Regions from separate parts of the Paenibacillus sp. 01T443 genome, predicted to be linked through region 3. Evidence: riboswitches for the same ligand, from Rfam matches in the RefSeq annotation. Region 3 holds a riboswitch; each other region holds the start of a gene.
What was found. Region 3 has a riboswitch for cobalamin ahead of AC1DLI_RS19335 (DUF4430 domain-containing protein). Riboswitches for the same ligand answer to the same signal wherever they lie in the genome.
Positions count from the first base shown of each region.

Region 1: another riboswitch for cobalamin. It lies ahead of AC1DLI_RS28950 (ABC transporter substrate-binding protein); the one in region 3 lies ahead of AC1DLI_RS19335 (DUF4430 domain-containing protein).
Region 2: another riboswitch for cobalamin. It lies ahead of AC1DLI_RS25545 (DUF4430 domain-containing protein); the one in region 3 lies ahead of AC1DLI_RS19335 (DUF4430 domain-containing protein).

Region 1 covers NZ_JBFTPE010000024.1:65,698-68,812, forward strand. The annotation lists gene AC1DLI_RS28945 (FecCD family ABC transporter permease) at 1-756, opposite strand, end outside; gene AC1DLI_RS28950 (ABC transporter substrate-binding protein) at 761-1,753, opposite strand; cobalamin riboswitch at 1,899-2,056, opposite strand; gene AC1DLI_RS28955 (FixH family protein) at 2,246-2,689, shown strand; gene AC1DLI_RS28960 (sulfite exporter TauE/SafE family protein) at 2,695-3,115, opposite strand, start outside.
Region 2 covers NZ_JBFTPE010000016.1:122,489-125,603, forward strand. The annotation lists gene AC1DLI_RS25545 (DUF4430 domain-containing protein) at 1-1,240, opposite strand, end outside; cobalamin riboswitch at 1,389-1,589, opposite strand; gene AC1DLI_RS25550 (YnfA family protein) at 1,736-2,062, shown strand; partial or broken gene AC1DLI_RS25555 (transposase) at 2,192-2,850, opposite strand.
Region 3 covers NZ_JBFTPE010000009.1:236,344-239,458, reverse strand. The annotation lists gene AC1DLI_RS19340 (energy-coupling factor transporter transmembrane component T) at 1-597, opposite strand, end outside; gene AC1DLI_RS19335 (DUF4430 domain-containing protein) at 594-1,388, opposite strand; cobalamin riboswitch at 1,591-1,791, opposite strand; gene lmr(B) (lincomycin efflux MFS transporter Lmr(B)) at 1,842-3,115, opposite strand, start outside.

The sequences.
Region 1 (3,115 bases), on a different contig from region 3:
CGAGCTGATTAACACAACCAGCTTCGTTCGTTCAACGTTTATGCCTAGATGGGCCGCATGCCGCTCTCCTAAAACAAATAAGTTAAGCGATTGGCCGTAGGCAAGCAGCAGAGGGAAGCCGAGCGCAAGAAACGGGATTAGCATATATACGTTTTCCCAGCTTCTCATGGCTAGCGATCCCATTAACCAAAATAAGATTTGATTGACTACACCCTCAGACATGGAAACCATAAAGGAAACAAAAGCGCCTAAAAAGGATTGAATGATGACCCCGGAAAGAATAAGCGTTTCAATATGCATAACCCCTTTATTACGTGACAGCCAAAAAACACCTAACAGCGTAACGGTACCTGTTCCGAAGGCTACAAGCGGAATCGTCCACATGCCGAGTACGGTTTGAAGTCCGAACAAAATGATGAATGCCGCACCTACCGAGCTGCCAGAGGCAACGCCAAGCGTATAAGGATCAGCTAATGGATTGCGCAGCACCCCTTGAAAACCTGTACCCGCAAGCGCAAGACAAGCGCCGACAAGCACGGCAAGCAGCACACGCGAGAGTCTTACCTGCGTGACAATAGCAATTTCCCCAGGTGAATAAGAAGTTTGGTTGTCCGAAAGCCAAGGCAGCTGGTGCAGCAAAATGCCCCATACATCGCGAACCGAGATCCCGGACGAACCAATAGTTAAACTAACAACGATAGAAACAGCAAGAAGGAGCATAGCTGCTCCTCCATACCAAGCTAATTTATAGGTCATAGGATTATTTTACGAGATCCGGATGAATCACTTTGGCAAGCTCGAGCAAACCGTCTGCCAGTCGCGGACCTACGCGGACGAGCGGATTTTCGGTCACTGCAAACATTTGCTTGTTCTTCACCGCATCGATGACATCCCAGCCTGGGCGGCTCTCGATACCAACAACGATCGGATTCGGGTCCTCCTTCAGATCAGGGTAAATAATGAGTGCCGGGTTTTGTGTCACAACTTCTTCAGCGTTAACCTCGTACCAGCCAGAAGAACCAGCAGAGATGTTGTTACCTCCAGCCAAGCTCAGCAGCTCATCAAGGAAAGTGCCCGAGCCAACCGTCCAGCCCGGTGAAAATTCTAAATATACCTTCTTTTTCTCTACATCTTTTACAGCATCCGATACCTGCTGCTTTACATCGCGCATATGATCAGCTACGGCCTTAGCTTCGGATTGTTTATTCATAATATGACCTAAATTTTCGATTTTGGCAATAACTGCATCATAGGTAAGCGGATCAGTCGCATACACCGCAATTTTCAGCTCGCGCAGCTTGGTAATTGCATCTGTATTCAGTGACGATGAAGCAAGCACGAGATCGGGATTCAAGGCTACGACAGCTTCTATATTGGTTGTCATATCGCCAACCTTCGGCTTCGAAGCAGCCTCTTCCGGATAATCGCTCCATTGATCGACACCTACGACTTGCTCTCCCGAGCCAATGGCATAAATCGTTTCCGTTTCACTTGGTACAAGCGTAATGACCTTGGTTGGCTGTTTTTCAAAAGTAATTTCTGTTCCGGTATCATCTTTAATCGTCAAAGGATATACCGTCGTATTCGCAGCTGGCGTTGGCTCAGTCGACGCTTCCTGCTCCGTATTGGCCCCTTGTTGATTGTTCTGGTTTACTGCATTCTTGTCAGCCCCGCACGCGCTCGTAACGATAAGCATCATGGTGAGAAGCAAGCCAAGCAGTATTTTCATCATATTGCGGTTAATTCCATTCATCTTTCACTGCACCCCTAATCATTTATTTCGTATAAATAAAAAAAGCATCCCTGGCTAATGTGCCAGAAATGCTATCATACGCTTTTCCCAAAAACAGCTAAGCGATAAGCTTCTCCAACACTGTACCTAAGTCCACGTAGGTTTAAGTGTTTAATTTAGACAGGCAGATTTTCTGACTCGGCTAGCACAGTACATCTATATTACTGCTGCGCTGCCTTACAGTGGCGGGTCCGTGCCGGATTTAAACCGGGCTTCCCTATTAAGCATCAATGAGTTCCAATAAGCTATCGCTTCCTTATCGGACAAACTCTTATCCGCACCTGTCTATAAACTATGAAATTATCCGTTGTTAATATACACTGTCCTTTTGATTTTGTCCAATACAATTGGCACTCCTAACCCTGATCTATTACGTTCTGCTTCATAGAATTACTGCATAGGTAACTTAAAAGTGCTTTATCCAATACAGTCGCACGAAGGAGGTTAAGCAACATGCTGCCGCATCATAAAGAACATTCGTCACTATTCAAGTTCGTCTTTTTTTTCATAATCATTGCGCTGCTTGCCGGTATAGCATTTATTTGGCTTCGCCCGGGCGATGAAGCGCCTCCGCCTGTTACTGAGCATGCTTTCGAAGAAGGAAATATCATTTGGACAATTGACGCATACCCGGCCAAAGCACTTCACCGCAATAGCTTTATAATCGATTTGACCGATCTGAATGGAAGCCCCGTTAAAGGCGCGTCCTTACACGTAAAGCTTGAAATGCTCGATATGGTTTGCGGCGATTATGAATTCAACATGGACGAATCTGCACCCGGAAAATACGAAGGTGATGGCGTTCCATTAATGGCAGGTACTTGGAAGGCTACCCTAACGCTTGAGATGTCTGATCATACCTATACCATCGTTAGGCTCCTACGAGCAGTCCACTAGAACGTCTACCACAACCACGGGTTGATCGATGGAATCAAACCATTAACAGCAAGACCGCGCAAAATTGAAATAACGCCGACCGCAATAGCTGTCACCAGGCTTGCTTTGCGCATAAACCTGCGCCATTTTTTGTTTGCGAAGGCTGCGACAGATGCAGCAAGCGCTAATGCGGGAAAAGTGGATAAGCCGAATAACGCCATGACAGCCGCACCTTCCAGCCCGGAGCCGGTAGAGGCGGCTGTCATCTGCATCGCGTAAGTCAATCCGCAGGGAAGGAAGCCAAACGCGATTCCCGTCGCCAGCAAATGCAAGGTTTCTTGCTGCTCGGAACGTTTCGCGCCTCCAGCCAAGCGTTGGTGAAGGAAGGATGATAACCGGTTCATCAGCGGCAGCTGGAATCTCCGCCACAGCCACAGCAGCAAGAAA
Region 2 (3,115 bases), on a different contig from region 3:
TTGCACCAACTTGTGGCGCGATGCCGTTAACCTCGTACATCCAGCCGTCCCAGCCGCCTAATGTGCCCGCATCTTGGCCATCAATGCCTTGAACGTAAGCACCGAAGCTGCTGTCTACGATTTTGTAGCTGATTTTCGGATTCGCTTGATCAAGGGCGGTCTTAAGCGCATCAAGCGCCGTTGCCTGGTTTTTGATTTGCGATACCGAGACGGCTTGCTTGGTATAGATACTATCCGTGATGCCGTCGACTTTAACGCTTACCGAAACTGGCTGTTTGATTTCACCAAAGCGGTACCACACGCTTTTCAGTTGCTGGATATCGGTGAGGGCAATCAGTGCTTGTTCGGTAGCCATACCATTGCCTTTAATGTCGCTCTCATTCCATTTGAAAGTGCCATCCTGCAGTTGATAAAGCACAAATGAATCGAGAACGCTTTTGCCATTGGCCGTCCAAGGATCAGACAATACATCCTCGTTAATGGCAGTCAAACCCGAGACTACGGCGGACATGCTGTTTGAATTTGCTCCGTACATGACTTGCTCATTGTTTAACTGCTTTGTTTTCAAAAATGCCTTTATTCTTGCAATAGACTGCTGCACGGCGCTATCATTCTGATAGTTTCCTAGCGCAAGCAGACCCATTCCCGTCATATCAGAGTCAGAAGTACTTCCAAAAAATGCGAAGCCGCCGTCGCTAAGCTGTTTACTCAATAAAAAGTCTAATGCCTTTTGTTTTGCGGCTGCATTCCACACGCCCACATCACTGCCCAGCTTTGCGCCCGTATCGAGCGCAAGCATCGCCCACATGTGCTTGTTCGTGGAACCAAATGCACCGGTTGCTCCGTCTTGCTGCGCGGCCAGCTCTGCGTATAGGTTACGGTTGGTGTCCCAAGCACGAGCCGGATCCTCCCCCATTGCGAGCAATGCAAAAATAAATCGGATATACTCGGTTCCGGATACGGTAGATTTTGGATCTATCGTCTTCCAGCTAGGCAGTTTCCAGCTGCCGTCCTGCAGATTTTCTCCAGCCCCCCACAGCGCGACAATCTCCCACCAGGATTCCAATGTTTCATTTTTATTTTTAAAATGATTCACTGTTTTCCCAATCATTTCATTTAAAGCAGCGTTTCCAGTGTGATCGGCCGCTTTACTGACTTGGGGCGCAATTAAACTAAAGATTAAAACAAAACTTAAAATTGCAGGCAAGCTTTTTCTTAGGAATGTTTTCAAAGTAAGCAATGTTTTCTCTCCTTTTGGTTCATTTTTGGCAATAAAAAAACATCTTCCGCTTTTGGAAAGATGTTGGGGCTGTCACGTGCGTAAAAAAGCATAGGAAATACCTATAGCTGAAGCACGAATAAACATCTCCCTCCCATCCTCGTGAGAATTATAGAGCACTCTTATGGCAGGTCTCCTGGCTTCGCTTCATTGCTCGACTATCCCCTTCCCGTCCTAACCGGACAGTGGATAAAATGATTGTCAGCTCTGCGATACAGTGGCGGGACCGCGTCGGACTTTGACCGAACTTCCCTATTAAGCTGCTTGCGAATAGTTACTTCACGGCAGCACCATACTAGCTATTCTATGAAATTGTAAGTATCAGACTTGTGAATTGTATCAAAAATTTGTAGATTAGACAAAGGTCCAGTTTGTTTTTTTTCAATGCATATCGATGCAGCACTACTATTCCATCACTCGTTCGGCTTATATAGATTTATAAAAGGAGAGGGTTCCATGCTATTTACGATTTTCCTATTTGTTATTGCGGGACTAGCTGAAATTGGCGGCGGCTATCTGGTTTGGCTGTGGCTCCGAGAGTCCAAGCCTCTTTGGTTCGGTGTAGCCGGCAGTCTAATTCTGATTGCATACGGCGTCATCCCGACTCTGCAGAGCTTTCCTTCTTTTGGGCGGGTGTACGCGGCATACGGCGGAGTTTTTATTATTCTCGCTGTCCTGTGGGGCTGGCTTATCGATAAAAAAACGCCTGATTTTTATGATTGGCTCGGAGCCGTCATTTGTGTCGTTGGCGTCTCTATCATGCTGTGGGCCCCTAGAAGCTGAGCATGCATCGGCTCTTCCCGCATACCCTGCAACCCAAAGGGGCTGTCCCAATAGTAGTAAGCTCGCTGGAGAGAGAGCTCGCTTTGAACAGAAGTGTTGGAAAACATGAAAAAATAGCGCTGCAGTGGGCTATTCCTGTTGCGCTATTTTTCTGTTCTGGTCTATGGCTGCTTGCTTAAGTAGATTATGGGCAAGCGAAAGCCACCCGACCTCTAGGCTTACTTTTGACAAGCCGCGAAGCAGGGACCGCCGGAATCCCCGGTTAGTCTTCATCTGCCCGAATACACTTTCGGGTTCAATCATTCGTCTCGCCGACAACGCATAACCTTCCTCGCTGCGCAGCTTTTCCTGCACCCGCTGCTTGTAACGCATGTATCTCAGACTGACTCGAACCTCTCGGTCGCCTTGCGCCTTCGTACTAGCGGGATTGATGGGGCACCCTTCACAGCTCACACTGCGGTAATGACGATGTCGGATTTCAAATCCACTTTCTGTTATATCTTTACTTTCATAGCGAAAGACAAGTTTCTGTCCATTCGCGCATGTCCACGTATCTTCTTCCTCGTCGTAATGTCCATTGTCGAGCTCACTGATGTCCGTTTGCCATTTCTTCGATTTTTCCTTATGATACGAGCTGTGTTTGACCAACGCCTCAAGCTCTCCCTGTTCTAGGTAAGCCTAGTTCTCTTCTCCGCCCTATCCAGCATCTGCGATGATTGTTCCCGGCAGCTTTCCAAGTGCGGCTTTCAATTTCTCTAAATGCGTTTTAAGCATCGTGTATCCGTAGGGCTTTAGTCTCGCAAATCCAGGGCATCCTCTTAGCCGCCAGCCGCTCCGGTACACTGCAGTTTCTGCAGCAGAATTACGGTATACGCTTCTTTATTTTAGCTACAATGCATTTACTACAGCAGAATAGACGCCACACGTTCCTAATCGCTCAAAAATAGGCACTCCCATTGCAGAAACTGCATTGTACACCTCGATCCAACTCGTTTTTTGTCCATACATTGCAGTAACTACAACGTAGAACTCTGACCGAACTTTTATTATTCT
Region 3 (3,115 bases):
ATCCGCTGTCTGCAGCGCCTCCTCCAAAGACCAGGTCAACAGAACGCGAACGAGCAGCATGCCGTCCTTGCTTCGTTTTTTAAGGCTGCCCTCATGAATGGACACCCCCTTCATCCGCTGCACAGTCGTAATTTGCTCCAGCCTTCGTAAGAAAAGCGGCACGAAGCGGATCGACATGGAGGTTAACAGCGACGTGCGCGGAGCAACTCTCGAGAACAAGTACATCCATTTATCTGTGGTGACGATTTGTTGAAAGGAAACGAACGCAAGCAAAATACATAATAACGAGAGCATCATCGTCACGCCATACAAGATCGCTTCCAGCGTTATCGGCTGATCCATAAAATAAAATAGAATATGCCTGCCCCGGTGGGAGAACAGCGGGTTGAGAACAGCAACGGAGCCGCCCATAAGAACATAATAGGGAAGCAGCTTAAGCAGCCGCTTCCCTTCTCCATGAATGACAATAATAGCCGTAATCGCAGCAAGCGAGGTCATGAGGAATATCGGATGAAATAACAGCATGCTGAATGTAATGACACCCGCATAATAGCTGAAGCTGGTAATCGGATGAATGGAGCTGAAGGCATTGTTCATTCCACTTCAGCTCCCAGATCCTTGCCGAGATCAACGGTATACAGCCATTCAATGACATCGCCGTCTTTGAGCTTATAGGCGCCTGCGCTTTTGTTTGGAAACTCGCCGTTCACCCTGTACATCCATCCGCTCTTTGCGCCGAGATCGAATTCATACAAATTATCAATGCCTTCAATATATGCAGCAGCCTTTGCGCCTCTATATTCCATTTGAATTTTGTTTTTCCGGGTGGTTCTCTTTAGCACCTCAAGCACGGTATCATCTTTCTTTAGCTCGACGGCCGTAGCTGCAAGTACAGTGCCTGTTTCTTCGTCCGCTACGATGGATATTGTAACCGAGCTAATCGGCTCCGCAGTTTCGGCCGGTGAGGCAGACGGTGCCTGGACAGTCTTTTCCGTCACTTGCGGCTTTGGCGAAGGCGTCGCCTTCTGATCACCAGTTCCCGGTGAAACCGACGGCGTCGCCGGTTTCACAGATACAGCAGGTTTCTCGCTTGCGTTATCCTTTTCTGGTTTTTTATCCGCGTCAGGTTCCGCGATGGCAGGCGTTGATGCCGTCGGTTCCGCAGACGGAGACGGACTGGCCGCTTCCTCTTCCTTACTTCCGCCGCTTGGCTGACCGCCGCCGGCATCATCGGATTGTTGCGGCACTTGTGAAGCATTGCCCGCCTGCGTTTGATTGCTTGACGTATTTCCATTAGTTCCCGAATTCGCGCAGCCGACTAACGCGCCCACAATCAGCAGCCAAATGAAAAAGATGGGTAACCATCGATTGCTTTTCTTTGCCATCATTGCCTTCCTACTCCCTTTATCCATTTCTTATTTCATGCACACGCTTCCTCGTCTCACTGCCGTTTGGCTGCAAAAACAAAAAAAAGATCCCCTGCTTAGAGGGGATCTGCATGTCAAATGAAAGATTAGCAGCTGCATATAAAATAAACATCATGCGCTTTGCCTAACGGTTGCGCTCGCCATCCTTACCCCCGAAGAATGAGAAGCAAAATAAGAAAAGGCAGGTCTCCTGGCTCGTGCGTCAACGCGTTTCACTACCTTCCCATCCTAACGGCAGACAGTGGTAAATTCAGAGAAACGCTCTTCACATACAGTGGCGGGACCGCGCCGGCGTGATACCGGACTTCCCTTTTAAGCAAACAAAAAGCTAGCTTCTGTTTGCACCTTCTCTTAACAAATATTCGATTATTTAATCAATCATATCGGGATTAAGGGGGTTTGTCTATACAGGATTTAATGCTGCTTGGCCACATGAACCCGTTTAATGAAGAAAGCGACAATTAGACCAATGACCGCAACGACCATGGCAAAAATAAACGCATCCTGTATACCCGACGTTAATGCTAGCGGCGCATTTGCCGGATCAGCCGGATCCGATACATCCTTCATAAAGCTGTTCATCCCAGCAGTCATAATGCTAACTGCTACCGCTGTGCCTATGGCTCCCGCCACTTGCTGCAGCGTGTTCATAATTGCTGTGCCGTCAGGATACAGTTCACGTGGAAGCTGGTTAAGGCCATTGGTTTGCGACGGCATCCAAACCATCGAGATCCCTATCATCAAGCAAGAATGAAGCACGATGATGAGCGCGAGCGTCGAAGCCGTCGTAATACCGGTAAAGAACCAAAGCACAGCTGCAAGGATAACAAGCCCCGGAATGACGAGCCATTTTGGACCGAATTTATCAAACAAGCTGCCCATTACAGGCGACAAAATGCCGTTGATGAGTCCGCCCGGCAATAAGACTAGACCAGCCGTGAGAGCGCTAAGACCCAGCCCGCTGATCAAATACATCGGTAAAACGAGCATAGAGGATAAAATAACCATCATGCAAATAAATACCATCAGTGTTCCCACAACGAACATCGGATGCTTAAAGGCTCGCAAGTTCATCATCGGCTGTTTCATCGTCAGTTGACGAATAGCAAAAACGATTAGCGCGACGATACCAATGATCATAAATGTTACAACCTTCGTGCTGCTCCACCCGCCTTCACCTTCACCTGCGCTGCTGAATGCAAACACGATTCCTCCGAAGCCAATGGTCGAAAATACAAGTGAGAAAACATCGATTTTTGGTTTAGTAATCGTGGACACATTTTGCATATAGAAGATTCCAAAAACAAGGGCTATGATTAAGAAAGGAAGCGACAGCCAGAAAATATAATGCCAGCTCAGATTTTCAATGAGAAGTCCGGCAATCGTCGGTCCAACCGCGGGGGCAACCATAATAACAAGCCCGATTACGCCCATCGCCGCTCCTCTCTTCTCAGGCGGGAAAATAATAAGTATCGTATTAAACATAAGCGGCAAAAGCAGTGCCGTCCCGATGGCTTGAATGACGCGCGCAGCCATGAGCACTTCGAAGCTTGGAGCAAGCGCTGCTACAAGCGTGCCTAGCACCGAAAAGCTTACCGCAGCTATAAACAGCTGCCTTGTTGAGAACCATTGAAGCAATAAGCCCGACACCGGAACTAAAATACCAAGTGTAAGCAAATAGCCGGTCG